2 regions of the Streptomyces sp. NPDC057565 genome follow, and region 2 is predicted to be linked to the other one. Evidence: predicted binding sites of a transcription regulator. Region 2 holds the regulator's gene; the other holds the start of a gene.

Region 1 (15,478 bases), on a different contig from region 2:
TGGCCCACCGCCACACCCCCCGCACCCGCTGAACCGTACGAGCCACGAGTTCGAGAAAGCAGAGCCGCTCTCCATGACCTCCACCACCGACGCCAACGCCGCGACGCCCGATCAGCCCTCCGAGTACGGAGAGCTGCGCGCCGAACTCGCCACCCTCACCACCGAGGCGTTCCGGCCCGAGCTCGCCGAGATCGACCGGCTGGCCACGCTGGAGATTGCCCGGATCATGAACGGCGAGGACCAGTCCGTCCCCTCCGCCGTCGCCGCCCGGCTGCCCGAGATCTCCGCGGCGATCGACGGGGTCGCCGGACGCATGGCCCGCGGTGGCCGGCTGATCTACGCGGGCGCGGGCACCGCGGGCCGGCTCGGCGTCCTGGACGCCAGCGAGTGCCCGCCCACGTTCAACACCGACCCGTCCGAGGTGGTCGGTCTGATCGCGGGCGGCCCGTCCGCGATGGTCACAGCAGTCGAGGGCGCCGAGGACAGCAAGGAGCTGGCCGCCGCCGACCTCGACGGACTGGATCTCACCCCGGACGACACGGTGGTCGGCATCTCCGCCTCCGGCCGTACGCCGTACGCGATCGGAGCCGTCGAACACGCCCGCGCCAAGGGGGCGCTGACCATCGGCCTGTCCTGCAACGCGGACTCGGCGCTCGGCGCCGCGGCCGAGCACCCCATCGAGGTCGTCGTCGGCCCGGAGCTCCTCACCGGCTCGACCCGCCTGAAGGCCGGTACGGCGCAGAAGCTCGTCCTCAACATGCTGTCGACGATCACGATGATCCGACTCGGCAAGACGTACGGAAACCTCATGGTCGACGTCCGCGCCTCCAACGAGAAGCTGCGCGCCCGCTCCCGCCGGATCGTTTCCCTCGCCACCGGCGCCTCCGACACGGAGATCGAAGCCGCGCTCGCCGCCACCGACGGCGAGGTGAAGAACGCGATCCTCGCCATCCTCGGCCAGGTCGACGGTCCGACCGCCGCCACGCTCCTGTCCGCGTCCGACGGCCACCTCCGCGCCGCCCTCGCGGCCGCACCCCGCACCACCTGACCCCATCCGGGGCACCGCTCCGCACCCCCGCACAGCAAGGCACCACGCACCATGGCTACAGAAGACAAGAACCGCGCCACTGCCGCCGCGATCCTTCCGCTCGTTGGTGGCGCCTCGAACGTCAGCTCCGTCGTCCACTGCATGACCCGGCTCCGGCTGGGTCTGCGTGACCGCTCGCTCGTCGACGACGAGGCCCTGAAGGCGCTCCCCGCCGTCATGGGTGTGGTCGAGGACGACACGTACCAGATCGTCCTCGGCCCGGGCACCGTCGCCCGGGTCACCCCGGAGTTCGAGCAGCTGGTGGAGGAGGGCCGGGCAGCAGAACCGGTGCCCGCGCACACCACCACCACCGCGGACGAACTCGCCGCCCAGGGCGCCGCGATCAAGGCGGCCCGGAAGGCGAAGAACGCCACCCCGTTCAAGCTCTTCCTCCGGAAGATCGCGAATGTCTTCGTCCCGCTGATCCCGGCGCTCATCGGCTGCGGCATCATCGCCGGGCTCAACGGCCTGCTGGTGAACCTGGGCTGGCTGACCTCGGTCACCCCCGCCCTCGCCGCGATGGCGTCCGGCTTCATGGCGCTGATCGCCGTGTTCGTCGGCTACAACACGGCGAAGGAGTTCGGCGGCACGCCGATCCTCGGCGGTGCGGTCGCCGCGATCATCGTCTTCCCGGGCGTCGCGAACATCGAGGCGTTCGGCCAGAAGCTCTCCCCGGGCCAGGGCGGTGTGCTGGGCGCGCTCGGCGCGGCCGTCCTCGCGGTGTACGTGGAGAAGTGGTGCCGCCGCTGGGTCCCGGAGGCGCTGGACGTCCTGGTCACCCCGACGCTGACGGTGCTGGTCTCCGGCCTGGTGACGATCTTCGGCCTGATGTACGTGGCCGGCGAGGTCTCCACCGCCATCGGCGACTTCGCCAACTGGCTGCTCTCCAACGGTGGTGCGGGCGCAGGGCTGATCCTCGGCGGGTTCTTCCTTCCCCTGGTGATGCTGGGCCTGCACCAGGCGCTGATCCCGATCCACACCACTCTGATCGAGCAGCAGGGCTACACGGTCCTGCTCCCGATCCTCGCCATGGCGGGCGCGGGCCAGGTGGGCGCGGCCCTTGCGGTCTACCTCCGCCTCCCGCGCAACGAGTCGATCCGCAGGACGATCAAGTCGGCTCTCCCGGCGGGCCTGTTGGGCGTCGGCGAACCGCTGATCTACGGCGTCAGCCTCCCCCTCGGCCGCCCGTTCGTCACGGCATGCGTGGGCGGCGCGTTCGGCGGCGCGTTCGTCGGCCTCTTCAACCAGTTGGGCAGCGCGGTCGGTTCGACGGCGATCGGCCCGTCCGGCTGGGCCCTGTTCCCGCTCCTGGACGGCAACCACGGCCTCGGCACGACGATCGCGATCTACGCGGGCGGCCTGCTGGTCGGCTACCTGGCGGGCTTCGTCGCCACGTACTTCTTCGGCTTCAGCAAGGACCTGCTGGCGGAGTTCAACGTGTCGCAGGAACCGGCGGCTTCGACGGTCGCGGCGACGGGCATCCCGGCCGCCCCGACCACGGACCCGGCGCAGGAACCTGCCCGCGCCTGATCCCGTCACGCAAGGAGGGCGGCACCCGCACCGGGTGCCGCCCTTCACGCTTCTCAGGGCAGCCTCCCCTCCCGGTTGACCTCCCTGACCCTGGCCCGCAGCACATCCCCGGGCGACGCCGGCTGCACAGCCTCCGGCGGGCAGTCCCACTCCGCACCGCCGCCCGGCGGCCGCAGCTGTACGTACGGCCCGACGCACCCCATCACGCGCCCCACCCGCCCGTCCCGGGAGTCCACCGCGAACGACCCGGGCTCCGGCGTACACGGTTCGAGCCCCTCACTCGTCATGACCGGCCTCCCTGTTGCCCGTCCGTGCCGGCACAGCACTCAGCCGCAGCGCCGTATCGACGGTGCACCGCCCGAGGTCCACCAGCGGCGCGGGCTCGTTCCCTGCGCACGACACCGGATCGACCCGCAGCGACGGCAGCGTGAGCCCCACGCCCTTCAGCTCTTGCCTCAACTTCTCCACCGCGTCCTCCGCCTCCCCCACTCTTCCGGCAGCAACCCGTCATCGCCCTGTAGTGGTCATCCTGCACACCTTCCACGCTCAGTAACCGCAATGCACACCCAGCGTGTCCAACACGCGGCTAGCCCGGAAAGGGCGAAGAACCAACAACCGCCTGTGTTTCACAGGGAGTTGTCATGCGGAGGCCCAAGAAACTCGACCCGTCCTCCTCTCCGCGCGCCCCCCTCGGCGCCGAACTCCGGCACCGAAGGAACAAAGCCGGTCTCTCCCGGGAAGAAATCGGTCTCCCGCTCTTCGTCAGTGGCTCGTCCATCGGCCAACTGGAGTCCGGTACACGCCGGATGCAGATGGACCAGGCCCAGAAGTTCGACGAAAAATCCTGCGCGCGAACGGATTTTTCGTACGGAACTGCGTCGCCCTGAAGAAGTCGAAGTACCCGGATCACTTCGCGGAGGCGGCGGAGGCGGAAGCCGTCGCGAAGACCATCGAGGAGTACGCATCTCAGCTGACTCCCGGTCTGCTGCAGACGGAGGCGTACGCGCGAGCGGTGTTCCGCGCGTACCGGCCGACGGCGCCGGAGAACGTGATCGACGACCTGACCACGACGATCCGGCACAAGTCCTCGTACAGCGGTGCGAGCGGCGGCGACTGCCTCGAAGTGGCCACGTGGCGGAAGTCGACGTACAGCGGCGGCAGCGGCGGGGACCGTCTGGAAGTCGCCGACGGGCACCCCGGTGTGGTCCCTGCCCCCTTCTCCGTGTGCTTCCCGGGGCTCAAGCCACGGAGCCCGAGCGCCCTTTCCAAGGAATGGGTGGAGGGCTCCACCCCACCCACCCTCCCCAGCAGGGGTGTTCACTTTTCGTGACCGGCTTGCCGCACACGGCGCGAACGCTCTGGCGTTCCGATGAACGAACGACCCCCGTCGGTGCGGGAACACCGAACAGGGGTCTGACCACCAAGATCGAAGAAGGCGATCCAATGGCTTCGAGCCAGTTTGGTGCCGCCTCGCACGCACCGCACGTACCGCCCCACCCGATGGCCGATCCGGGCTACGGCAAGCGGTCTGCACACGACCAACAACCCCGTACCGCGTATGATTTCGCACATCTTCCGCCGCGCGAGGCCGCTTTCGCCGCCCATGTCGACCGGCTGCCGGACGGCGCCGACATCTCCGTGAAGACGCTGGCCACCGTGCTGCCGTACGGGCAGTGCGCGCTGCGGACCGCGCTGAACAACCTCCAGCGGGCCGGGCATCTGCGCCGGGGCAGCGAGCACCTCATCGGCTCGGGCGGCGCACGCTGGGTGACGCGTACGTCCTTCTCCCGCACGCCGCGCGACGACGACCGGTGGGCGGCGTTCACCAGCGGCGACGCACCGCCGGAACAGCAACGGCCGACCCGCTCACGGGCGTTCGTCCTGCTCGCCGCGCTCGGCCGCACCCTCACCCGCACCGAAAGCGGGGGCACGCCGGTGGGAAGGAGGCGACGCCATGACCCCCAGCATCGCCGACCGCCCCGACATGCCCATCGAGGACTTCGTGGAGCGTCAGCGCCGCCGCGGACATGGCATCGGCCCCCTGGACCCGTGCAGGTCCAGGGGGCCGATGTACGACCGAACTACCGATCCGTCAGGATCAGAAGTCCATGTCACCGCCCGGCATGCCGCCCGGAGCGGCCGCAGCGGCCTTCTCCGGCTTGTCGGCGATGACGGCCTCGGTGGTCAGGAACAGCGCGGCGATCGACGCGGCGTTCTGCAGAGCGGAGCGCGTGACCTTCGCCGGGTCGAGAATGCCCTCGGCGATCATGTCGACGTACTCGCCGGACGCGGCGTTCAGGCCGTGACCGATCGGCAGGTTGCGCACCTTCTCGACGACGACGCCACCCTCGAGACCACCGTTGACGGCGATCTGCTTGAGCGGGGCCTCCAGCGCCAGCTTGACGGCGTTGGCACCGGTCGCCTCGTCACCCGAGAGCTCCAGCTTCTCGAAGACGGCGGAAGCCTGCAGCAGCGCGACGCCACCACCGGCGACAATGCCCTCCTCGACGGCCGCCTTCGCGTTGCGAACGGCGTCCTCGATGCGGTGCTTGCGCTCCTTGAGCTCGACCTCGGTGGCGGCACCGGCCTTGATGACCGCCACGCCGCCGGCCAGCTTCGCCAGGCGCTCCTGGAGCTTCTCGCGGTCGTAGTCCGAGTCGGAGTTCTCGATCTCGGCACGGATCTGGTTGACGCGACCCTGAACCTGGTCGGTGTCACCGGCGCCGTCGACGATCGTCGTCTCGTCCTTGGTGATGACGACCTTGCGGGCACGGCCCAGCAGGTCCAGGCCGGCGTTCTCGAGCTTGAGACCGACCTCCTCGGAGATGACGGTGCCACCGGTGAGGATGGCGATGTCGCCGAGCATGGCCTTGCGGCGGTCACCGAAGCCCGGGGCCTTGACGGCGACGGACTTGAAGGTGCCACGGATCTTGTTGACGACCAGGGTCGACAGGGCCTCGCCCTCGACGTCCTCGGCGATGATCAGCAGCGGCTTGCCGGACTGCATGACCTTCTCCAGCAGCGGAAGGAGGTCCTTCACGTTGCTGACCTTGGAGTTGACGATCAGGATGTACGGGTCGTCCAGGGACGACTCCATGCGCTCCATGTCGGTGGCGAAGTACGCCGAGATGTAGCCCTTGTCGAAGCGCATACCCTCGGTGAGCTCCAGCTCCAGACCGAAGGTCTGGGACTCCTCGACGGTGATGACGCCTTCCTTGCCGACCTTGTCCATCGCCTCGGCGATGAGCTCGCCGATCTGGGTGTCGGCGGCGGAGATGGAGGCCGTCGAAGCGATCTGCTCCTTGGTCTCCACGTCCTTGGCCTGCTCCAGCAGAGCGGCGGAGACGGCCTCGACGGCCTTCTCGATGCCTCGCTTGAGGGCCATCGGGTTGGCACCCGCGGCGACGTTGCGCAGGCCCTCACGGACGAGCGCCTGGGCGAGAACGGTGGCGGTGGTCGTACCGTCGCCGGCGACGTCGTCCGTCTTCTTGGCGACTTCCTTGACCAGCTCGGCGCCGATCTTCTCGTACGGGTCCTCGAGCTCGATCTCCTTGGCGATGGAAACACCATCGTTGGTGATCGTGGGCGCGCCCCACTTCTTCTCGAGGACGACGTTGCGGCCCTTGGGGCCAAGGGTGACCTTGACGGCGTCGGCGAGCTGGTTCATCCCGCGCTCGAGACCGCGCCGTGCCTCCTCGTCGAACGCGATGATCTTGGCCATGTGAAGTGGTCCTCCCGGACAGGGGTGGATTTCTCCGGACCGAGTGGCGCCCGCGACGGACGGCCTGCGCGCCCGGTGGTTCCTTGCCCCACCAAGCTTGCGGGCCTCACCGGCCCGGTCCAAGTTCTGTCACTCTCACCTGGAGAGTGCTAACGCCAATGATTAGCACTCGACCCCCCCGAGTGCAAGCGCCCCCGGCGGTTGCGGACAACCCGGAAGCCGGGCGACGGCGCGCGGAGTGCCGGGGGGCGCGACGGGCGGGGGCACGCACGAAGGGCCCGCCCCCCGGTGGGTACGGGCCCTTCGTGCGTGAGTGGTGTCGTTGGCCGACCGCGCCGAGCTCAGCCGACGGCGAGCTTGACCATGTCCGCCTGCGGCCCCTTCTGGCCCTGCGAGATCTCGAATTCAACTCGCTGACCCTCTTCGAGGGTGCGGTACCCGTCCATCTGGATCGCGCTGTAGTGGACGAAAACATCCGCACCACCGTCGACCGCGATGAAGCCGTACCCCTTCTCCGCGTTGAACCACTTGACGGTGCCCTGAGCCATGCCTAACTCCCCTATTACTGGCCCCTGCACAGGACCGCACTTCGCGGACCCGGGTCAGAACTCACCCTCCGACAGGAGAGGGTGCGTGCGCCGGAACGCGTCGACCGCGGCCGAATGTATCTGCCCAACTGCCCTCTGCAACAGGTCAATCGGACGAGAATTCTGGGCAGCGCCGAACGCCCGAATATGGGGAATTTATGTGATTCCAGGGCAAGTCGGGCCGGACAAAGGCCACTTACGGCGCAAGGAGTTGGAACACTTTGGCTGCATCTTGTCGCGGGCGGGCGCATTCTCATATGCGGTCGGCACGGGCAGCGGAGGGGACTTCCCAACTCTACCGCGCTCAACCATGCAGAATTGCCCCCTCCGCTCAGCTCGCAGAGGGGGCAATTCCGGTAACGCTGCGGAGTCGGCCGCAGAGGCCGACTACACGTCAGCAGCCGCCCGCGACCGCCGGGATGATGGAGATGCCCGCGCCGTCCGGGGTCACCGTCTCCAGACCGCCTTCGAAGCGCACGTCGTCGTCGTTGACGTACACGTTCACGAAGCGGCGGAGCTTGCCCTGGTCGTCCAGGACACGCGCGGCGATGCCCGGGTGGTTCTGCTCCAGCGATTCGATGACCTGGGAGAGGGTCGAGCCCTCGGCCGGGACCTCGGCCTGGCCGCCCGTGTAGGTGCGCAGGATGGTGGGGATACGGACCTTGACGCTCATGTGGGTGCCTTCCTTACGTCTCGGGTGGTCGGGTCAGCCGTTGGCGAGGCCGGCGTCGCGGAACGCGTCCAGGCTGGGCCGGATGGTCGCGGTCGGGCCGGTCGTCGGGGCGACCGCGTCCAGAGTCTTCAGACCGTCACCGGTGTTCAGGACGACCGTGGTGAGCGTCGGGTCCAGCAGACCCGCCTCGATCAGCTTCCTCGTCACGCCGACCGTCACCCCGCCCGCCGTCTCGGCGAAGATGCCCTCGGTGCGGGCCAGCAGCTTGATCGCGTCGACGATCTGTTCGTCGTTGACGTCCTCGACCGCGCCGCCGGTGCGGCGGGCGATGTCCAGGACGTACGGACCGTCGGCCGGATTGCCGATCGCCAGGGACTTGGCGATCGTGTTCGGCTTCTGCGGGCGCACGACGTCGTGACCGGCCTTGAAGGCCGTGGAGACCGGGGAGCAGCCCTCGGCCTGGGCGCCGAAGATCTTGTACGGCTTGTCCTCGACGAGACCGAGCTTGATCAGCTCCTGAAGACCCTTGTCGATCTTCGTGAGCTGCGAGCCGGACGCGATCGGGATGACGAGCTGGTCGGGCAGCTGCCAGCCGAGCTGTTCGCAGATCTCGTAGGCGAGCGTCTTGGAACCCTCGCCGTAGTACGGGCGCAGGTTGACGTTGACGAAGCCCCAGCCCTCACCGAGCGGGTCGCCGATGAGCTCCGAGCAGAAGCGGTTGACGTCGTCGTAGTTGCCCTCGATGCCGACCAGCTCACCGCCGTACACCGCGGCCATGACGACCTTGCCCTGCTCCAGGTCGTGCGGGATGAACACGCAGGACCGGAAGCCGGCCCGGGCGGCGGCCGCGCCCACCGCACCGGCGAGGTTGCCGGTGGAGGAGCAGGAGAGGGTGGTGAAACCGAAGGCGCGGGCGGCCTCGACGGCGATCGCGACGACGCGGTCCTTGAAGGAGTGCGTCGGGTTGCCGGAGTCGTCCTTGACGTACAGCCCGCCGGTGACGCCCAGCTCACGGGCGAGGTTGTCGGCCTTGACCAGCTTGGTGAAACCGGGGTTGATGTTGGGCTTGTCCGCGACATCGGCGGGGACGGGCAGCAGCGGCGCGTAGCGCCAGATGTTGTTCGGTCCGGCCTCGATGCGCTTCTTCAGCTCGTCCGGGGAGCCGCTCGGCAGGTCGTACGCCACTTCGAGCGGCCCGAAACAGGACGCGCAGGCGAAAAGGGGACCGAGCTCGAAACGCTCTCCGCACTCGCGGCAGGAGAGTGCCGCTGCGGGGCCGAGGTCGACGGCGTCGGTGGAAGAATCGGTGCTTACTGCAACAGTCTGCGCAGCCATGATGGCGAGGCCCTTTCTCCTCATCTTCCTCGCGGCGCATTTCGCCACGAGCCGGAATTGGCACCTTCCCCACCTGACCTCGCGGTCGGCGGGAGGGTTGCCGGGACTTCAACGGGCCGTTCCCTCAGTCCCTCTGGATGAGCGCTATGGCACTGGATCATCGACCCAGGCATTTATTGGCGGAGGACCCCGACATGCGCCGGTCATCCGCGTTGTTCAAGACTGTAACCGAAGCATCGGACGGTTGAGATAGTCGTCCGAACCGCGAGATGGATCACATACAGGGAGTATCGACCGTGCTGGAAGAGGTCGAACGCTGGCTGGCCAGGCGTTCCTGGTCGGCAGCCGACCGCCCGTTGGACCGGCTCGTCGCCGCCAAGGGCCGGGACCCGCGGCGCGGGAGCGTGAGCGTGGTGCTGCCCGCCCTGAACGAGGAGGCGACGGTCGGCGCCATCGTCGAGACGATCCGGGTCGAGCTGATGGAGAAGGTGCCGCTGGTCGACGAGCTGCTGGTGATCGACTCCGGCTCGACGGACGGCACGGCGGAAGTCGCCCGGAAGGCGGGCGCCCGAGTGGTGCACCGCGACGCGATACTCCCGCGCATGCCCGCGCTCCCCGGCAAGGGCGAGGTCCTGTGGCGCTCGCTCCTGGTCACCAGCGGTGACATCGTCTGCTTCATAGACGCCGACCTGAGGGACTTCTCCGCCGACTTCGTCTCCGGCATCGTCGGCCCGCTGCTCACCGACCCCGGGGTGCAGTTCGTCAAGGCGATGTACGACCGCCCCCTGGGCGACACCGCGGGTCAGGGCGGCCGCGTCACGGAACTGGTGGCCCGCCCGCTGCTCAATCTGCACTGGCCACAGCTGGCCGGCTTCGTCCAGCCGCTCGGCGGTGAATACGCGGTACGGCGCTCGCTCCTGGAGCGGCTTCCGTTCCCCGTCGGCTACGGAGTGGAACTCGGCCTGCTGGTGGACGCCCTGCACACCGTCGGGCTGGACGCGCTGGCGCAGGTCGACGTGGGGGTGCGCAGACACCGCCACCAGGACGGCCAGGCGCTGGGACGGATGGCTGCGGCGATCTATCGCACCGCTCAACTCCGACTTTCCCGAGGTCACTTGGTACGTCCGGCCCTGACCCAGTTCGAGCGCGGCGAGGACGGCTTCGTACCGCGCACCCATCCGGTGGACACGGAGGAGCGGCCCCCGATGTGCGAGATCACGGAGTACGTTTCACGCCGCGCGGCCTGACGCGGCCTGACTTCGCACGTTTGGGTGGTTCGCGATCGGGCTAGATTCCGCAACATGGTCTCCGAGCACGCGGTCACGTCGGCTGCCCAGGTACTCGTCGCGTCCAACCGCGGCCCCGTCTCGTACGCGCTGCGCGCGGACGGTTCGATCGGCGCCAGACGGGGCGGCGGCGGGCTCGTCTCCGGCCTGAGCGCGGTCGAGGACAAGCTGTGGGTCTGCGCGGCGCTCGGCGACGGGGACAGGGCGGCGGTCCGGCACAAGATCGCCGAGCCGGGCGTACGGATGCTCGACATCGACGCCGACGTCCACGCCGACGCCTACAACGGCATCGCGAACTCGGTGCTCTGGTTCGTCCACCACATGCTGTACCAGACACCGCTGGATCCGGTCTTCGACGCGGAGTTCCGCCGGCAGTGGGCGTCATTCGAAACGTACAACCTGGCCTTCGCGCAGGCGCTCGCCGAGGAGGCCGGCGAGGGCGCCGCGGTGCTGGTGCAGGACTACCACCTGGCGCTGGTCCCGGGCATGCTCCGCGAGCTGCGGCCCGACCTGCGGATCGGCCACTTCTCGCACACCCCGTGGGCCCCGGTCGACTACTTCCGGCTGCTGCCCGACGACATCGCGGAGCAGCTGCTGCGCGGCATGCTCGGCGCGGACCGGGCGGGCTTCCTGACCCGGCGGTGGGCGGACGCGTTCATCGGCTGCTGCACGGAGATCCTGGGCGGCACGGGCCGGACGAGGATCGGCGTGCACGGTCTGGGCGCGGACGCGGACTTCCTGCGCCGCCGCGCACACGAGGCGGACGTGGACGAGCGGATGGCGGTGCTGCGGGAGCAGGTGGGCGGCACCGGCCGGAAGACGATCGTGCGGGTGGACCGTACGGAGCTGTCCAAGAACATCGTGCGCGGGCTGCTGGCGTACCGGGAGCTGCTGAGCACCCGCCCGCAGTGGCGCGAGCGGGTGGTGCATGTGGCGTTCGCGTACCCGTCGCGGCAGGACCTGACGGTGTACCGGGAGTACACGGCCGAGGTGCAGAGGCTGGCGGACGACATCAACTCGGCGTACGGGACACCCGATTGGACCCCGGTCCTGCTCCATGTGAACGACGACTTCGCGCGCTCGCTGGGGGCGTACCGGCTGGCGGACGTGGCGCTCGTCAACCCGATCCGCGACGGCATGAACCTCGTCGCCAAGGAGGTCCCGGTGGTCTCCGACGCGGGCTGCGCGCTGGTGCTGTCACGGGAGGCGGGGGCGTACGAGGAGCTGGGCGCCGACGCGATCGTGGTCAACCCCTACGACGTGTCCGCGACGGCGGCCGCCCTGCACGAGGCTCTGACGATGCCGGACGGGGAACGGGCTGAGCGCTCGAAGCGGCTGGCCGCTGCGGCGACGGCGCTGCCGCCGCAGCAGTGGTTCCTGGAGCAGCTGGAGGCGCTGCGGCAGGGGTGACGCGCCCGTCACACCTCGATGGGACCCGACCGGAGGCGGTGCGCCAAGGCCGAGAGAAACTCCACGACGGCTCCCGGTCCCGGCAGCAACAGGTCGGCGCGTTCGGCCAGTTCGGGTACTTCGGCGCTGCCGCTGCAGACCAGTAGGCCCGGGATGCCGTCGGGGCCCTCGGCGCGGAGCTTCTCCACGGCCGCGTAGGCCGCGAGGTCGCCCAGGTCGTCGCCGGCGAAGAGAACGGACTCGGCGTCCGTCTCCCGGACGAACTCCGTGAGCGCCACACCCTTGTCCATGCCGGGCGGTCGCAGCTCCAGGACGAGACGGCCCGGTTCGACGATCAGCCCGTGCCGGGCGGCGAGCGCACCGAGCGGGCCGCGCAGCGCGTCGAACGCGGCCTGCGGGTCGGCGGCACGGCGGGTGTGGACCGCGAGCGCCCGGCCCTTCTCCTCGATCCAGGTACCGCGCCAGGAGGCGAACCGTTCGAGCAGGCCGGGAAGTTCGGCGCGGACTGCGGCGACGCCCGGGTGCGGGGCGGGGGCGTGGACGGCGCCGGAGACGGCGTCCCAGCGTTCGGCGCCGTAGTGGCCGAGAACGACGAGGTGGTCAAGGCCCGGGACCCCGGCGAAGCCGCCGTGCCGGACCGCGACGTCGGCCGGGCGCCCGGTGATCACGGCGACGGAGGCGACCTTCGGAGCGAGCGCGGCCAGGGCCGGGACGGTGCCGGGGTGGGCGCGGGCCTGTTCCGGGTCCGGGACGATCTCGGCGAGGGTGCCGTCGAAATCGAGCGCGACGACCGCGCGCTCGGGGCGGGCGAGGAGAGCGGCGAGGCCTTCGCGGCCGGCCGGGGTGGTGGGGGTCGGCAGGGACTGTTCCGGAGTGCTGCCCATGGGTCGAGGGTATCGAGGGTGGTGCGGTGCGGCTACGGCCCGCGCCCGCGCTCGGCCTGTTCCCCCTGCCCACCCTGCCCGGAATCGGTGGCTCCGCACCGGGGCACCCGCTCCTGCGTCGCCGGAGGGGCTGGATGCGCGGCGATGCCGCAGCATCACCGCCGCCCCCGCCGAGCCTCCCGGATCCGTCGCAGCCGGTTCACCGTCACCGGGTCCTCCTCCAGTGCCCGCCGGTCGTCCAGGAGTGCGTTCAGCAGCTGGTAGTAGCGCGTCGGCGAGATGCCCAGGCCTTCCCGGATCTCCCGCTCCTTCGCCCCCGGGCCGGGCCACGAGCGCCGTTCCACGGCCAGGACCGCACGCTCCCGGTCGGAGAGCCCGGTGCCGGGGCGGTCGGCGGGGCTGTCGGCAGGGGGTTCCGCTTCGCTGGAGCCGTCGTCGGGGGCGGTCATATGAGCCAACCTATCGCCCGCCCCCGGACCCGCTACCCGGTCACCCGCCCCTCCGCGCCCGCCGCCTTCGACGCCTCCGCCGAGATCGAACCGAGCACGGCGGCCGTTTCGTTGAGTGTCTGTGTCCGCCCCGCGGTGAGCCGCATGAGAAACGTGTACGCAGGGATCGTCAGGCCCGCGAGCACGAAACCATGTGATCCCGTCTCCCCGAGCTCGGCAGAAGGCCCGGTCAAAGGCGTGCTCCGGAGCGCACTCCGAGGCTTTGCCACACTTTTGTATGGATCCTCAACAAACAGCAATAGTGGACTAGACCTATCGGGGGTCCTCGGGCGAAACTGTCTCCCGTGAAACACGTCATCGCCCTCGATGTGGGCGGCACCGGAATGAAGGCCGCACTGGTCGGGGCCGACGGCACTCTGCTGCACGAGGCCCGGCGCGCAACCGGCAGGGAGCGCGGACCCGACGCCGTCGTGGAGTCGATCCTCGCCTTTGCCGCGGAACTGCGCGCCCACGGGGAGGAACACTTCGGCGAGAGCGCCGTCGCGGCCGGTGTCGCCGTGCCCGGCATCGTCGACCCGGCGAACGGGATCGCGGTCTACGCCTCGAACCTGGGCTGGCGCGACGTCCCCCTGCGCACCCTGCTCGGCGAACGGCTCGGCGGCGTACCCGTCGCGCTCGGCCACGACGTCAGGACCGGCGGCCTCGCCGAGGGCAGGATCGGCGCGGGCAGGGGCGCCGACCGCTTCCTGTTCGTCCCGCTCGGCACCGGCATCGCCGGAGCCATCGGTATCGCGGGCACCATCGAGGCGGGCGCACACGGGTACGCGGGCGAGATCGGGCACATCGTGGTCCGGCCGGACGGACCGGACTGCGGGTGCGGACAGCGCGGCTGCCTGGAGACCCTCGCGTCCGCCTCCGCCGTCAGCCGCGCCTGGGCCGCCGCGTCGGGGGACCCGGAGGCCGACGCCGCGGACTGCGCGAAGGCCGTCGAATCGGGCGATCCCGCGGCCGTACGGGTATGGCAGGACGCGGTCGACGCGCTCGCCGCCGGGCTCGTCACCGCGCTGACCCTGCTGGACCCCCACACGCTCATCATCGGTGGCGGTCTCGCCGAGGCAGCGGAAACCTTGTTCGTACCACTCCGTGCGGCCGTCGAGGAACGTGTCACGTTCCAGAAGCTGCCCGACATCGTCCCCGCGGCCCTCGGGGACACCGCCGGATGCCTGGGTGCAGGGCTGCTCGCCTGGGATCTTCTCTCCACGGAGGTATCCGCCTGATGGCCGGACCCGCAGACAGCACGGTTCTCGCCGGGGCCCGGGTGGTTCTTCCCACCGGCACCGTCGAGAACAGCCGGGTGATCGTCGAGGGAACTCGGATCGCCGGGAGTCCGGCGGAGGGTGCTCGGACCATCGATCTGACCGGCCACTGGGTCGTCCCCGGCTTCGTCGACATGCACAACCACGGCGGCGGCGGTGCGTCCTTCACCTCCGGCACCGTGGACGAGGTCCTCACCGGCATCCGCACCCACCGCGAGCACGGCACCACCACCCTGGTCGCCTCCACCGTCACCGGCGAGATGGACTTCCTCGCCGAGCGGGCCGGCATCCTCTCCGAGCTGGTCGAGCAGGGCGACCTGGCCGGGATCCATTTCGAGGGCCCGTTCATCTCGCCGTGCCGCAAGGGCGCGCACAGCGAGAAGCTGCTGCGCCACCCGGACCCGGCCGAGGTCCGCAAGCTGATGGACGCGGCGCGCGGCACCGCGAAGATGTTCACGCTCGCCACCGAACTGCCGGGCGGCATCGAGTCGGTGCGGCTGCTCGCCGAGCACGGCGTGATCGCCGCGATCGGGCACACCGACGCGACGTACGAGCAGACCGTCGAGGCGATCGACGCGGGCGCCACCGTCGCCACCCACCTGTTCAACGCGATGCCGCCGCTCGCCCACCGCGAGCCCGGTCCGATCGCCGCCCTCCTGGAGGACGAGCGGATCACCGTCGAGCTGATCAACGACGGCACACATCTGCACCCGGCCGCCCTGGAGCTGGCGTACCACCACGCGGGCGCCGCCCGCGTCGCGCTGATCACGGACGCGATGGACGCGGCCGGGTTCGGCGACGGCCAGTACCAGCTGGGCCCGCTCGCCGTCGAGGTCAAGGACGGCGTCGCCCGGCTCGTCGAGGGCAACTCGATCGCGGGTTCCACGCTCACCCTGGACACCGCTTTCCGCCGGGCCGTCACGATCGACCGGATCCCGATCGAGGACGTCGTGCAGTCCATCTCCGCCAACCCGGCACGGCTGCTCGGCGTGTACGACAGGGTCGGCTCGCTCGACCCGGGCAAGGATGCGGACCTGGTCGTCCTGGACGCGGACTTCGCGCTCAAGGGCGTCATGCGCAAGGGCGAATGGGTTATTGAGCCCGAACTCGGGTGATTTCAGCCATTCTTGACAGTGGGCCGAATACGTAACGAAGAGACAGCGGTTGGCCCGGAGGTCTGGGCCGACCGCTTGCTCTTTG
Region 2 (15,478 bases):
TCCCGGACAGACTTCGGCCATGGACCCGCAATCGCGACAGACCGTCGACGCGTACCTCGACCGCATCGGCGCCCACCGTCCCGCACGTCCCGACGTAGCGGCTCTGCGCGAGCTGCAGCTGCGACACCTCACCGCCGTGCCCTTCGAGAACCTGTCGATCCATCTCGGCGAAGACATCGTGCTGGACGAAAAGGCGCTCCTCGACAAGGTGGTGGGTGCCCGGCGCGGCGGGTTCTGCTACGAACTCAACGCGACCTTCGCCGCGCTGCTCCGGGCCCTCGGATTCCGCGTGACCCTCCTCCAGGCCCGCGTCTACGGGGACGACGGACGGCTCGGCATCCCGTACGACCATCTCGCGCTGCGCGTCGAGACCGACGACAGCACCGGCCCCTGGCTCGTCGATGTCGGCTTCGGCGACCACGCCTGCCATCCGCTCGCACTCGACGACCGCACGGACCAGGAGGATCCGAGCGGTACGTTCCGGATCCGGGAGACGCCCGACGCCGAGGACGGCGACGGCACCGCGGGAGCCGGTGCCGGGGATCTCGATGTACTGCGCGACGGGGCGCTGCAGTTCCGGCTGGATCTGCGACCCCGCGCTCTTGCGGACTTCCGGGCAGGCGCCTGGTACCACCGCACCTCGCCCGCCTCCCACTTCACCCGGTCCGTGGTCTGCTCCCGGCTCACCGACGAGGGCCGGGTCACCCTGAGCGGCCGCACGCTCGTCACCACCGTGCGTGGCGAACGCCGCGAGGTGCCGCTCGCCACGGACGCCGAGGTGCTCGACGCCTACCATGAACACTTCGGGCTGCGTCTCCACCGGTTGCCCACGGTCCATCAGGTTGAGATTTTCGGGCGCAACGGGTGAAGCGTACAAGCGGAACATTCAATTCGGACCTTCGGTAACACCTCCACCCAAGCCGCTCCCAGTCCCTCCGTTTGCCTCGAACACCCCAAGAGTGATCGAATGCATGCTCGTCGGCGGGCCGCTGCTCCGACAACGACGTCCAGCCGTTCGGCCCCAAGGTGAATCTCCCCGGGGGGTACGTGAAGATGTTCGGCCGTTGGCTGGGAAGCAAGAACGCAACGAGTGCGGCGCAGGGCAACCCGCTGGCGGGACTCACGGTGCCGCGCAGTGCGGGAGTCCTGAGCTGCCGCGTCCTCGATCCGGTCAACGAGGCTGTTCAGCAGGCCGAGTTCGTCGTCACGGACAGTGCGGGCCGCAAGGTCGTCGGCGGTGAGACGGACCCCTTCGGGACCGTCCTCGCCACCGTGCCGGCAGGTGACTACCGGCTGGCTGTCACGGCCGAGGGCTTCACCCCGTTCCACGGTTCGGTCACGGTCTCCGAGAGCGGCCACGCGGGACTCGGGGACGTCATGCTCCAGGTGGCCGCGCCCCCGCAGCTGCCCGACCCCGGTGAGTGGGAGATCGAGCCGAACCACTCCCAGATCGGCTTCACGGCCCGCCACATCGGGCTGGCCCGTATCCATGGCCGATTCAACACATTCGCAGGTGCGATACGGATCGCCGACCGCATGGAGGACTCCGCCATGCATGTGATCATCGACGCCTCGTCGATCGACACCAACGTGCAGATGCGCGACGACCATCTGCGGTCCAGCGACTTCCTCGACGTCGGGCGCTATCCGACGATGGAGTTCTACAGCGACCGTTTCGTTCACCGGGGCGGCAGCCGCTGGGGCGTGAGCGGCGCGCTCACCCTTCACGGCGTCAGCCGTACCGTGATGCTGGACACCCAGTACCTCGGCCTCGGCAATGGTCTCGAGGGGGAGACCAGGGCGGCCTGCCGGGCCACCACCGAGCTGCACCGTGAGGACTTCACCCTCACCTGGCAGACCATGCTGGCCCGTGGTATCGCCGCCGTCGGCTCCAGCATCGCCATCGACATGGACATCCAGATCGTCCCCAAGGGCTGAGTCCCGGGGGTGCTGCGGCCGGGGCCGCCGCGGCTGGGTGCTCTGTCCGGCGGAACAGCGCCGGACAGCCCTCAGGGCGCCTCCAGCCAGCCCTCGTACTCCGCCGCCAGCTCGTCGAGTGCCGATGGGTCGAGCCGGCCGTCCGCGTCCTCCACGACCACCAGCCACTGGGCGTCCTCCGCGTCGTCCTCGCCGGCCAGCGCGTCGCGTACGAGCTGAGGTTCCTCGGCGACTCCGAAACGGTCGGCGAGCTCCACGGCCACCTCCTGCGCGGTATCGCGGTCGGGCAGCACCAGTACATGTCTCACATCGCTCACCTGCCCATTCTCCGGTACGGCGACGGGTGCGGGGAGAGGCGTCGAAGCCGGGCTGTCGGAGGGGCGTGGGATGCTGGACGGCGATGGCCACCAGAAGGAATTCCACCGACGATCCGCTCGCCCCCCTCACGCTCGCCGTGGGCCAGGAGGACCTCCTCCTCGACCGTGCGGTGCAGCAGGTGGTGGCGGCGGCCCGCGCGTCCGACGCCGACACGGACGTCCGCGACCTCACCTCCGACCAGCTCCAGCCGGGCACCCTTGCCGAGCTCACGAGCCCGTCGCTCTTCGCCGAGCGCAAGGTGGTGATCGTGCGCAATGCGCAGGATCTCTCCGCCGACACGATCAAGGACGTCAAGGCGTACCTCGACGCACCGGCCGAGGAGATCACGCTCGTCCTGCTGCACGCGGGCGGCGCCAAGGGCAAGGGGCTTTTGGACGCGGCGCGCAAGGCGGGTGCGCGGGAGGTCGCCTGCCCGAAGACCACGAAGCCTGCCGAGCGGCTCTCGTTCGTCCGGTCGGAGTTCCGGGCGCTGGGGCGTTCCGCGAGCCCCGAGGCGTGCCAGGCGCTCGTCGACTCCATCGGCAGCGATCTGCGGGAGCTGGCGAGCGCGGTGTCGCAGCTGGTTGCGGATGTCGAGGGCACGATCGACGAGGCGGTCGTCGGGCGCTACTACACCGGTCGTGCGGAGGCGTCCAGTTTCGCGGTCGCCGACCGGGCGGTGGAGGGGCGGGCCGCGGAGGCGCTGGAGGCACTGCGCTGGTCGCTGTCGACCGGGGTGGCGCCGGTGCTGATCACCAGTGCGCTGGCGCAGGGCGTACGGGCGATCGGCAAGCTGTCCGCGGCGCGCGGCGGCCGGCCTGCGGATCTCGCCCGTGAACTGGGCATGCCGCCGTGGAAGATCGACCGGGTGCGGCAGCAGATGCGGGGGTGGACGCCGGACGGGGTGGCGGCGGCTCTGCGGGCGGTCGCGGACGCGGATGCGGGCGTGAAGGGCGGCGGGGACGACCCCGAGTACGCCCTGGAGAAGGCCGTGGTCGCTGTTGCGCGGGCAGCGCGGGCCGGGCGGCGCTAGTCCAAGGACTTCGGGGCCGCCTTGCGACAGGGCATGCCGAAGGCCCCGGCTGTCGCTCTGGGGAGGGCGATGGTCGGGGCCTCGGTTTCACGCTTGGTGCGCCGCACCCGCGTGGCGAACGCAGGTTCGGTGTGCGGCGCGGGGGCCGGGCAGGGGCGGGAGAGAGGGCCCGCTGGTCCGTTCCGGCGGTTACATCAGAAAGCTCAGCCCTGGAGGGCGGCAACCTTGGAGGCCAGCGCCGACTTCTTGTTGGCGGCGGCGTTCTTGTGGATGACGCCCTTCGAGACAGCCTTGTCGAGCGCGCGCGAAGCGTCGCGAACGGCCGTGGTGGCCTTCTCGACGTCGCCCGCAGCGGCAGCCTCACGGGCCTTGCGGATCGCGGTCTTGAGCGAGGACTTGACGGCCTTGTTGCGCAGGCGCGCCTTCTCGTTCGTCTTGTTCCGCTTGATCTGGGACTTGATGTTCGCCACGAAAGAGCCTTTTCAGGTTCGTTGGATCTTCGATGTGCGCCCCGCCGCCCGAAAGGGCCACGAAGCACAGCTGTCAACGGTACCAGCCGCGCTCCTACCGGCCCAAACCGGTCTCTGCCCCGCGGGCGTGGGACGATGGAAGCTACGTAACGATCCGACCGACCCGACATCGACCCGAGACACGGCGTTCGGCGTCTCAAGAATCAGGACCCTGCGTGCCCGCGACTCCTATCCACGTGCCCGAGCCGAGCCGTACCGACCCGGCGCTGATCCGCAACTTCTGCATCATCGCGCACATCGACCACGGCAAGTCGACCCTTGCCGACCGGATGCTTCAGCTGACGGGTGTGGTCGACCAGCGGCAGATGCGCGCTCAGTACCTCGACCGGATGGACATCGAGCGCGAGCGCGGCATCACCATCAAGTCCCAGGCGGTACGTCTGCCCTGGGCGCCCACCACGGGCGACGGCCAGGGCAGCACCCATGTCCTCAACATGATCGACACGCCGGGCCACGTGGACTTCACGTACGAGGTCTCCCGCTCGCTCGCCGCCTGCGAGGGCACGATCCTGCTGGTCGACGCCGCGCAGGGCATCGAGGCCCAGACGCTGGCCAACCTCTACCTGGCGATGGAGAACGACCTCACCATCGTTCCGGTGCTCAACAAGATCGACCTGCCGGCCGCGCAGCCGGAGAAGTTCTCCGAGGAGCTTGCCAACCTCATCGGCTGCCAGCCCGAGGACGTCCTCAAGGTTTCCGCGAAGACCGGCATCGGTGTGGACGCCCTGCTGGACCGGGTGGTCAGGGACGTCCCGGCGCCCGTCGGCAAGGCCGACGCGCCCGCCCGCGCGATGATCTTCGACTCGGTCTACGACTCGTACCGCGGTGTCGTCACGTACGTCCGTGTCGTCGACGGCCAGCTCAACAAGCGCGAGCGCATCAAGATGATGTCCACCGGCGCCACCCACGAGCTGCTGGAGATCGGTGTCTCCTCCCCGGAGATGACCCCGGCCGACGGTCTCGGTGTGGGCGAAGTCGGCTACATCATCACCGGTGTGAAGGACGTCCGGCAGTCCAAGGTCGGTGACACGATCACCTCCCTGAACAAGGGCGCGACCGAGGCGCTGGGCGGCTACAAGGACCCCAAGCCGATGGTGTTCTCGGGGCTGTACCCGCTCGACGGCTCGGACTACCCCGACCTGCGCGAGGCCCTCGACAAGCTCCAGCTCAACGACGCCGCCCTGGTGTACGAGCCGGAGACCTCCGCGGCCCTCGGCTTCGGCTTCCGCGTCGGCTTCCTCGGTCTGCTCCACCTCGACGTGATCCGCGAGCGCCTGGAGCGCGAGTTCGGTCTCGACCTGATCGCCACCGCCCCCAACGTGGTCTACCGCGTGGACATGGAGGACGGCAGCGAGCACATCGTCACCAACCCGAGCGAGTTCCCCGAGGGCAAGATCGACAAGGTGCACGAGCCCGTCGTGCGCGCCACGATCCTCGCGCCCAGCGAGTTCATCGGCTCGATCATGGAGCTCTGCCAGAACCGGCGCGGCACCCTGCTCGGCATGGACTACCTCTCCGAGGACCGGGTCGAGATCCGCTACACCCTGCCGCTCGCCGAGATCGTCTTCGACTTCTTCGACCAGCTGAAGTCCAAGACGCGGGGTTACGCCTCGCTCGACTACGAGCCCACCGGCGAGCAGTCCGCCCAGCTCGTCAAGGTCGACATCCTGCTGCACGGCGACAAGGTCGACGCGTTCTCCGCGGTCACGCACAAGGACAAGGCGTACGCGTACGGCGTGCGGCTCGTCGCCAAGCTGCGCGAGCTCATCCCGCGGCAGAACTTCGAGGTGCCGATCCAGGCGGCCATCGGCTCCCGGGTCATCGCCCGTGAGACCGTCCGCGCCATCCGCAAGGACGTCCTCGCCAAGTGCTACGGCGGTGACATCTCCCGTAAGCGGAAGCTGCTGGAGAAGCAGAAGGAAGGCAAGAAGCGGATGAAGATGGTCGGCAATGTGGAGGTGCCTCAGGAGGCCTTCATCGCCGTGCTGTCCACCGACGAGTCGGGCGGGGAGGGCAAGGGCAAGAAGTAGTTCCCGCCGGATTTCCGCTTCTGCCCGGCTTGAGCCCCGCTGCCCCTACTCGGTGGTAGCCCCAACGGACCCTTGCGTCGCAGCACCCTGCGGCGTGGGGGTCCGTTTGTTATGAAGCGGCGTCCGATTGCCTCTTACGCGGCGGACGTGCGCGCTCTACCCTGATCACGGCTCGTAGTTACTCACGAGTTAAACAAGCGGAATCACACACGCAGGATCAGCACGCAGACGGACGCACCCAAGCAGGATCAAGCAGCAGCACGCAGCAACCAAACAACCGGTCGTGAAGCACTGCCGCAGGCCCGGAGGATGTCGTGAGCGACACACAGACCCTGATCGATAACCGACCGCCCTCCGTGGCGACCCTCTTCATCGACCGCGTTGCGGCCACTCCGGACGGCGAGGCCTACCGCTACCCGGTCCCCTCGGCCACCGGACAGGGCGCCGACGAATGGAAGTCGCTGAGCTGGGCACAGGCCGCGGACCGCGTGTACGCGATCGCCGCAGGGCTCATCGGTCTGGGGGTGGAGCCGGAGGAGCGGATCGCGCTCTCCTCCGCCACCCGCGTCGAGTGGATCCTCGCCGACCTCGGTGTGATGTGCGCGGGCGCCGCGACGACCACGATCTACCCGTCGACGAACGCCGAGGAATCGTCGTTCATCCTTGCCGACTCCGAGAGCCGGGTGCTGATCGCCGAGGACGCCGGCCAGCTGGCCAAGGCCCGCGAGTGCCGCGCGGACCTGCCGAACCTCGCCCATGTCGTCGTCATCGACCCGGACGGCGTCGAGCCCGACGCGGCCGACCCCGAGGGCTGGGTGCTCTCGCTGGCCGATCTGGAGGCCCGCGGCGCCGAGCTCCTGGCGGAGAACCCGGGCGCGGTCAAGGAGCGGGTCGACGCGATCACCGCCGACCAGCTGGCCACCCTGATCTACACCTCGGGCACCACCGGCCGCCCCAAGGGCGTGCGGCTGCCGCACGACAACTGGTCGTACATGGCCAAGGCCACGGTGGCGACCGGCCTGATCACCGAGGACGACGTCCAGTACCTCTGGCTGCCGCTCGCGCACGTCTTCGGCAAGGTCCTCACCTCGGGCCAGATCGAGGTCGGCCATGTCACCGCCGTCGACGGCCGGATCGACAAGATCATCGAGAATCTGCCGGTGGTCCAGCCGACGTACATGGCCGCTGTGCCCCGTATCTTCGAGAAGGTCTACAACGGGGTCGCGTCCAAGGCGCGGGCCGGTGGCGGCGCCAAGTACAAGATCTTCCAGTGGGCGGCCGGGGTCGCACGCGAGTACGCGAAGGTGTCCCAGGACAACTTCCGGCGTACCGGCACGGTCTCGGTCCCGTTCGGCCTCGGCGCCAAGCACAAGGTCGCCGACGCCCTGGTCTTCGCCAAGATCCGCGAGGCCTTCGGTGGTCGGCTCCGCGCCTGTGTCTCCGGCTCCGCGGCGCTCGCCCCCGAGATCGGCTACTTCTTCGCCGGCGCCGGCATTCACATCCTTGAGGGCTACGGGCTCACCGAGTCCAGCGCCGCCTCCTTCGTCAACCCGGGCGAGGCCTATCGCACGGGCACGGTCGGCAAGCCGCTCCCCGGCACCGAGGTACGGATCGCGGACGACGGCGAGATCATGCTGCGCGGCCCCGGCATCATGCAGGGCTATCACCGCCAGCCGGAGAAGACCGCCGAGGTGCTGGAGGCCGACGGCTGGCTGCACAGCGGTGACATCGGCGAGCTCTCGGTGGACGGCTACCTGCGGATCACCGACCGCAAGAAGGACCTGATCAAGACGTCGGGCGGCAAGTACGTCGCCCCGGCGGAGGTCGAGGGACAGTTCAAGGCGGTGTGCCCGTTCGTCTCCAACATCCTGGTGCACGGCGCGGACCGTAACTACTGCACCGCCCTGATCGCCCTCGACGAGCCGACCATCCTCGGCTGGGCCTCCGAGAACGGCCTGGCGGGCAAGTCGTACGCCGACGTGGTCGCGTCCCCGCAGGCCGTGGAGCTCATCGACGGCTATGTGAAGCGGCTCAACGGGGGGTTGCAGCGCTGGCAGACCATCAAGCAGTTCCGGCTGCTGCCGCGCGACCTCGACGTCGAGCACGGCGAGCTGACGCCGAGCCTCAAGCTCAAGCGGCCGGTCGTCGAGCGCGCGTACAAGAGCCTCATCGACGAGATGTACGTGGGTGCCCGCGAGGCGTAGGCACGGCCCGTGGTGCGGGCGGTGCGGACTGCCCCGTCCGCACCGCTGTTCCTGATCCCCGTTCCTGATCGTGGTTCCTGCGTCTTCTCCTCCCATCCCACTTCGGTAACTCGGTGCTTCTGGGGAGGGCCGGTCTGTCACTCTGTCCGTGTCGTCAGCGGCATACGGCGCGAAACAGGCCGTGCGAGAACAGGTCAGGAGCGGCGCCATGGGGCCCATTCCCTTGCAACGGGACTCTGTTCAGCGTCCCGATACCCACGTCGGGCGGGCGGACGCGCGGCCGGTCGCCCGGACGAGCCTGCCGGGGAACCTCCTCGCGCCGGCCGCCGCGCGCCGGTTCGTCCGGTCCGCTCTTGCCGAGTGGACCGGGCTCGGGCTGCCCGCGGCCGTGGGCTTCAGCGACCGGCTGGCCGACGACGCGTTGATCGTCGCCGATGAGCTCGTCACCAATGCCGTCGTGCACGCCGGGACCGCCGTCGAACTCCTCTTCCGGCTGGAGGAAGCGGCCGGGGACGAGGCCGCAGCCCTGGTGCTGGAGATCGCCGACCACCACCCCACCCGTTCCGTACACAGCGATCGCCCTGACCCGGTGCCCGCGGCGGACCCGGACGACCCGGCCGAGGGCGGGCGCGGGCTGCAGGTCGTCGCCGCACTTGCCGAACGCTGGGGCATCACGTACCGCACCGGCCTCAAGACCGTCTGGGCCCGTCTGCCCGTCGACGACTGGACCGCGCTGCCCGAGCCGGCCGCCGAGCCGGAACTCCGGGGCGGGCTGCGCACCGCCGAACTGCTCGCCCCCACCTCCCGGCGCGCTCTGCGCGACGACGCGGACTGGGCGGGCCGCGGTGCGCTCTCGTTCCTCGCCGAGGCCTCCGACCTGCTTGCCGGTCAGCTCGACGAGGACATCGTGGCGGCGCTCGCCGGGCAGTTACTGGTGCCCAGACTCGCCGACTGGTGCGCGATCTGGCTGGAGCCGGAGAACGGCGGGCCCGCTGCCGTCCCCCGGCTCGCGAGCGTCTGGCACCGTGACGAGGCCGAGACCGAGCAGCTGCGCCCCGTGTTGGAACAGGACCCGATCCGGTTGCCGGAGCGGGTGGGCACCGGGCCCGTCTCCATGCCGTGGCCCGGTGCCGACGAGGACGGGACCGGCCCGGGCGCCGACGAGCGCTCCAGCGGACGTGCGGGGGCCGCGCTCGCCTTTCGCATAACCGCCGGCGGCCGCACGCTCGGAGCCGTACTCCTGGGGCGGGAGGGCATCGCCCGCGTCCCCGACGGGGTGACCGCGCTGATCGAGGACTTCGTGCGCCGCGTCGGCCTCGCCGTCGGCGCCGCTCGCGCGTACACCCGGCAGGCCACCATCAGCCGCATCCTGCAGCGCGGACTGCTGCCCAGCAAGGTCGCCGACATCCCCGGCGTCACCAGCTCACTGGTGTACGAGCCCAGTGACGACGGTGTCGTCGGTGGTGACTTCTACGACATTTTCTCGTGCCCCGGCGACCGCTGGTGCTTCATCCTCGGCGATGTGCAGGGCAGCGGCCCCGAGGCCGCCGTCGTCACCGGTCTCGCCCGGCCCTGGCTGCGGCTGCTGGCCCGGGAGGGGTTCCGCGTCGGTGAGGTGCTGGACCGGCTCAACCGGCTGCTTCTCGACGACGCGATGGAGGCCGCCGAGGCCGCCGCGCTCATGGTCGCGGCCGCCGGCGGGCAGCATCTGGCGGAGGGCGGCCAGCATCTGCGGGAGGACGGTCCGCAGCTGCCGGACGGCGGGCAGCCCCGGTTCCTCTCCCTGCTGTACGGGGAAATGGTGCCGCTGCCCGGTGGCGGGGTGCGCTGCACGCTCGCCAGCGCGGGCCATCCGCTGCCGCTGCTGCTGCGGCCCGACGGCACCGTGCGGACCGCCGCCGAGCCGCAGGTGCTGCTCGGGGTCGTCGAGGACGTCGCATACGAGAGCCAGAGCTTCGACCTGGCGCCGGGGGACAGCCTGCTCTGCGTCACGGACGGGGTCACGGAGCGGCGCTCCGGGCCGGCGATGTTCGACGACGGGGACGGTCTCGCCCGGGCGCTGGCCGGGTGCGCCGGGCTGACCGCGGAGGGGATCGCGGACCGGATCAAACGCGCCGTTCACGAGTTCGCCGAGCGCCCGCCGGACGACGATCTGGCGCTGGTGGTCCTGCAGGCCCGGTGAGCGCGGGCGGGGTACGACCGGCGACGAGTGACAATGGACGGTATGCCTTCCGTACTGCCCGATGGTGAGCCCGTGCCCGACGACGGGGCGCTGCCCCGTCATGCCCTGGAAGGCGCCGCCGACCGGCCGCTCGGTTTCTACCTGCATGTGCCGTACTGCGCCACGCGCTGCGGGTACTGCGACTTCAACACGTACACGGCGACCGAGCTGCGGGGGTCGGGCGGTGCGCTGGCCTCGCGTGACAACTACGCCGCCCATCTGATCGGCGAGGTCCGCCAGGCCCGCAAGGTGCTCGGCGACGACCCGCGACCGGTCCGTACGGTGTTCGTCGGCGGTGGTACGCCCACGCTGCTGGCCGCCGGGGATCTCGTACGGATGCTGGCGGCGATCCGTGACGAGTTCGGGCTCGCCGACGACGCCGAGATCACCACCGAGGCCAATCCGGAGTCGGTCGACCCGGCGTATCTGGCGGAGCTGCGGGAAGGCGGCTTCAACCGGATCTCGTTCGGGATGCAGAGTGCCCGGCAGCACGTGCTGAAGATCCTCGACCGTACGCATACGCCGGGGCGGCCCGAGGCGTGTGTCGCCGAGGCCCGGGAGGCGGGCTTCGAGCACGTCAATCTCGACCTGATCTACGGCACGCCCGGGGAGTCCGACGACGACTGGCGGGCCTCGCTGGACGCGGCGATCGGAGCGGGGCCGGACCATGTGTCCGCGTACGCGCTGATCGTCGAGGAGGGCACGCAGCTGGCGCGGCGGATCCGGCGCGGCGAGGTTCCGATGACGGACGACGACGTCCACGCCGACCGGTATCTGATCGCTGACGAGGCCATGGCCGCGGCCGGCTTCTCCTGGTACGAGGTGTCGAACTGGGCCCGGACGGTGGAGGGACGGTGCCTGCACAACGAGCTGTACTGGCGGGGCGCCGACTGGTGGGGGGCCGGGCCGGGTGCGCACAGCCATGTGGGCGGGGTGCGCTGGTGGAACGTGAAGCATCCCGGCGCGTACGCGCAGGCGCTCGCGGAGGGGCGGTCGCCCGGCGCGGGGCGGGAGATCCTGTCGGCGGAGGACCGGCGGGTCGAGCGGATTCTGCTGGAGCTGCGGCTGGTCGACGGGTGTCCGCTGTCGCTGCTGGCGCCCGCCGGACTGGCAGCGGCGGGGCGCGCGGTGGAAGACGGGCTGCTGGAGGCGGCGCCCTATGCGGAGGGGCGGGCGGTGCTGACTCTGCGGGGGCGGTTGCTCGCGGATGCGGTGGTCAGGGACCTGGTGGACTGAGGGGGCGCGGGGGTACGGGTGCGCTTGCGGCGGGCCTGATCCCCCTGCCCACCCCTTCCCGGAACCGGGGGCTCCACCCCGGCCCCCGGTCGTCGGTCGCCGGACGGGCACTAGGCAGGCGCCGTCACGAAGTCGATCAGGTGTTCCACCGAGCCCAGCAGCGCCGGCTCCAGGTCCTTGTACGAGCGGACCGTCGACAGGATGCGCTGCCACGCGGCGCCCGTGTTCTCCGGCCAGCCGAGAGACCGGCACACGCCCGTCTTCCAGTCCAGGCCGCGGGGCACCACCGGCCAGGAGTCGATGCCCACCGACGCCGGCTTCACCGCCTCCCAGATGTCGATGTACGGGTGGCCCACCACCAGCACGTTCGCGTCGGTGACCTCGGCCGCGATCCTCGACTCCTTGGAGCCGGGGACCAGGTGGTCGACCAGGACGCCCAGTCGCGCATCCGGGCCGGGCGCGAACGAGCGGACGATGGACGGGAGGTCGTCGATGCCTTCCAGGTACTCCACCACCACACCCTCGATGCGCAGGTCGTCGCCCCAGACCCGTTCGACCAACTCCGCGTCGTGCCTGCCCTCCACGTAGATCCGGCCCGCCCGCGCCACCCGGGCCCGCGCCCCGGGGACCGCCACGGAACCGGAGGCCGTGCGGGCGGGGCGGGCCGGGCCGGTCGCCGAGGGGCGTACGAGGGTGATGACGCGGCCCTCCAGGCGGAAGCCGCGCGGTTCCATCGGGAACACCCGATGCTTGCCGAAACGGTCCTCCAGGGTCACCGTCGGGCCCTGCGCCGTCTTCTCGCAGCGGATCACCGCACCGCAGAATCCGGTGGAGACCTCCTCCACGACCAGATCGGGCTCGGCGGGGACCTCGGGGACGGGAGCGGACTTCTTCCAGGGCGGGGTCAGGTCCGGGTGGTAGCTGCGCATCGGACGACGATAGGACGGGAACCGGTCACGACACGCCGAAGGCTGCGGACAGCCGGTCGCGTTGTGCCCGTACGAACGCCGCGTCCACGACGGCCCCGTGCCCGGGTACGTAAATGGCGTCCTCGCCGCCCAGCGCCAGCAGCCGGTCCAGCGCGGCCGGCCAGCGCGACGGGATCGCGTCCGGGCCCGCCTGCGGTTCGCCCGACTCCTCGACCAGGTCGCCGCAGAGGACCACGGCCGGGGAGCCGGGCACGAGGGCGACGAGATCGTGGCCGCTGTGGGCGGGGCCCACGTTCGCCAGCAGCACCTGGCGGCCGCCGCCCAGGTCGAGCGTCCATGCGTCGCACACCTGGTGGTGCGGTGCCACCAGGACTTCCGCCGCCTGCGCCGCGTCCTCCTCGGACACCCCCTGGCGTACCGCGTCGGCGTACAACTCGTCCGCACTGCCGGTCAGGAGAGCGGCCGTGCCGATCGCGCCGTACACCTCGGCCCCGGCGAATGCCGCGGTGCCGAGCACATGGTCGAAATGAGGGTGACTGAGTGCGATATGCGTCACCCTCCGGCCGGTCATGGCCTGCACCTGGGTCCGTATCTCCACCCCTTCGCGCAGCGTCGATCCCGTGTCGAAGAGCAGGACCGCCTCCGCTCCGACCACCAGTGCGACCGTGGCATCCCACCCGGGGAGCCTCCGACGGCCCACACCGTTGCCCAGTCGCTCCCAGCCGAAGTCTTCCCAAGACGCGTCCATGCGGAGACGCTATCGGCAACGACCTGCACAGTCTCGGGGTAGCGTGGCCGGTCGCCCTTGCTAGGGCCCCACCCGGCCGCCGTACACTGGCGGGGGATCGCTGGCACTCGTACGCATCGAGTGCCAGGAATCGCCGGAGATCGACCAGAACCACCGAGGAAACACAGCTGGAGGTGTGCGCCATGCTCAGCGAACGCAGACTCGAAGTGCTGCGCGCCATCGTCCAGGACTATGTCGGCACCGAGGAGCCCGTCGGCTCCAAGGCGCTCACCGAGCGGCACAAGCTGGGGGTCTCCCCGGCCACCGTCCGCAACGACATGGCTGTGCTGGAGGACGAGGGTTTCATCGCCCAGCCCCACACCAGCGCGGGTCGCATCCCGACGGACAAGGGCTACCGGCTCTTCGTCGACAAGCTCGCAGGGGTCAAGCCCCTGTCGTCGCCGGAGCGCAGGGCCATCCAGAACTTCCTCGACGGTGCGGTCGACCTCGACGACGTCGTGGGCCGCACCGTACGGCTGCTCGCGCAGCTGACCCGGCAGGTCGCCGTCGTGCAGTACCCCTCGCTGACCCGGTCCACGGTGCGGCATGTGGAACTGCTGTCGCTGGCGCCCGCCCGGCTGATGCTCGTGCTGATCACGGACACCGGCCGGGTCGAACAGCGCATGATCGACTGTCCCGCGCCGTTCGGTGAGACCTCTCTGGCCGATCTGCGGGCCCGGCTCAACAGCCGGGTCGTGGGACGCCGGTTCTCGGACGTCCCGCAGCTGGTGCAGGACCTGCCGGAATCCTTCGAGAGCGAGGACCGGGGAACCGTGTCCACCGTGCTCTCCACCCTGCTCGAAACCCTCGTCGAGGAGACGGAGGAGCGGCTGATGATCGGCGGCACCTCCAACCTCACCCGCTTCGGGCACGACTTCCCTCTGATGATCCGGCCGGTGCTGGAGGCGCTGGAGGAGCAGGTCGTGCTGCTGAAGCTGCTCGGCGAGGCCAAGGACTCGGGCATGACCGTACGTATCGGGCACGAGAACGCCCACGAGGGGCTCAACTCCACGTCCGTCGTCGCGGTCGGCTACGGTTCGGGCGACGAGGCAGTCGCCAAACTCGGCGTGGTCGGACCGACCCGCATGGACTACCCCGGAACGATGGGAGCGGTACGCGCAGTGGCACGTTACGTCGGACAGATCCTGGCGGAGTCGTAAGTGGCCACGGACTACTACGCCGTTCTCGGCGTGCGCCGCGACGCATCTCAGGACGAGATCAAGAAGGCCTTCCGGCGGCTCGCACGCGAGCTGCATCCGGATGTCAACCCCGATCCGAAGACCCAGGAGCGGTTCAAGGAGATCAACGCCGCCTACGAGGTGTTGTCGGACCCGCAGAAGAAGCAGGTCTACGACCTCGGCGGTGACCCGCTGTCCGCCTCCGGCGGCGGTGGCGCGGGCGGATTCGGACAGGGTGGCTTCGGCAACTTCTCCGACATCATGGACGCGTTCTTCGGCACGGCGTCGCAGCGCGGACCGCGGTCGCGCACCCGGCGAGGCCAGGACGCAATGATCCGGCTGGAGATCGATCTCGCCGAGGCGGCGTTCGGTACCACCAAGGACATCCAGGTCGACACGGCCGTCGTCTGTACGACCTGCAGCGGCGAGGGCGCCGCACCCGGCACCTCCGCCCAGACCTGTGACATGTGTCGCGGCCGCGGCGAGGTCTCCCAGGTCACCCGGTCGTTCCTCGGCCAGGTCATGACCTCGCGGCCCTGCCCGCAGTGCCAGGGCTTCGGTACGGTCGTGCCGACGCCGTGCCCGGAGTGCGCCGGCGACGGCCGCATCCGTTCGCGGCGCACGCTCACCGTGAAGATCCCCTCCGGTGTCGACAACGGCACCCGCATCCAGCTCGCGGGCGAGGGCGAGGTCGGCCCCGGTGGCGGACCGGCCGGCGACCTGTACGTCGAGATCCATGAGCTGCCGCACCCGGTGTTCCAGCGACGCGGCGACGATCTGCACTGCACGGTCACCATCCCCATGACGGCGGGCGCGCTCGGCACGAAGGTGCCGCTGGAGACGCTCGACGGTCTGGAGGAGGTCGACATCCGGCCGGGCACCCAGTCCGGCCAGTCGGTCCCGCTGCACGGCCGCGGCATCACGCATCTGCGGGGCGGCGGACGCGGCGACCTGATCGTGCACGTCGAGGTGACGACCCCGTCGAAGCTGGACCCGGAGCAGGAGCGGCTGCTGCGGGAGCTGGCGAAGCTGCGT

What was found. Region 2 encodes HrcA, which represses chaperone genes, less so after heat shock. Its sites were predicted from a motif close to TTNGCACTCNGNNNNNCNGAGTGCNAA; they were not measured.
Positions count from the first base shown of each region.
Region 1: a site for HrcA is predicted at 6,501-6,527, ahead of groL (chaperonin GroEL). Genes of this name have one in related genera too.

Region 1 covers NZ_JBHVFU010000046.1:22,434-37,911, reverse strand. The annotation lists gene ACFU8W_RS40195 (MurR/RpiR family transcriptional regulator) at 1-32, shown strand, start outside; gene murQ (N-acetylmuramic acid 6-phosphate etherase) at 74-1,048, shown strand; gene ACFU8W_RS40185 (PTS transporter subunit EIIC) at 1,100-2,617, shown strand; gene ACFU8W_RS40180 (hypothetical protein) at 2,671-2,904, opposite strand; gene ACFU8W_RS40175 (hypothetical protein) at 2,894-3,085, opposite strand; partial or broken gene ACFU8W_RS40170 (Scr1 family TA system antitoxin-like transcriptional regulator) at 3,259-3,680, shown strand; gene ACFU8W_RS40165 (DUF397 domain-containing protein) at 3,666-3,947, shown strand; partial or broken gene ACFU8W_RS40160 (hypothetical protein) at 4,118-4,522, shown strand; gene groL (chaperonin GroEL) at 4,716-6,338, opposite strand; gene ACFU8W_RS40150 (cold-shock protein) at 6,680-6,886, opposite strand; gene ACFU8W_RS40145 (MoaD/ThiS family protein) at 7,320-7,598, opposite strand; gene thrC (threonine synthase) at 7,632-8,933, opposite strand; SAM riboswitch class I at 8,951-9,077, opposite strand; gene ACFU8W_RS40135 (glucosyl-3-phosphoglycerate synthase) at 9,230-10,180, shown strand; gene ACFU8W_RS40130 (trehalose-6-phosphate synthase) at 10,235-11,629, shown strand; gene otsB (trehalose-phosphatase) at 11,638-12,513, opposite strand; gene ACFU8W_RS40120 (DUF3263 domain-containing protein) at 12,669-12,962, opposite strand; gene ACFU8W_RS40115 (hypothetical protein) at 12,995-13,195, opposite strand; gene ACFU8W_RS40110 (ROK family protein) at 13,307-14,239, shown strand; gene nagA (N-acetylglucosamine-6-phosphate deacetylase) at 14,239-15,393, shown strand.
Region 2 covers NZ_JBHVFU010000004.1:158,716-174,193, reverse strand. The annotation lists gene ACFU8W_RS10865 (arylamine N-acetyltransferase) at 20-868, shown strand; gene ACFU8W_RS10860 (YceI family protein) at 1,054-1,938, shown strand; gene ACFU8W_RS10855 (hypothetical protein) at 2,010-2,255, opposite strand; gene holA (DNA polymerase III subunit delta) at 2,339-3,328, shown strand; gene rpsT (30S ribosomal protein S20) at 3,532-3,798, opposite strand; gene lepA (translation elongation factor 4) at 4,014-5,888, shown strand; gene ACFU8W_RS10835 (AMP-dependent synthetase/ligase) at 6,203-8,092, shown strand; gene ACFU8W_RS10830 (SpoIIE family protein phosphatase) at 8,301-10,274, shown strand; gene hemW (radical SAM family heme chaperone HemW) at 10,317-11,549, shown strand; gene ACFU8W_RS10820 (DUF3097 domain-containing protein) at 11,660-12,478, opposite strand; gene ACFU8W_RS10815 (MBL fold metallo-hydrolase) at 12,504-13,226, opposite strand; gene hrcA (heat-inducible transcriptional repressor HrcA) at 13,409-14,425, shown strand; gene dnaJ (molecular chaperone DnaJ) at 14,426-15,478, shown strand, end outside.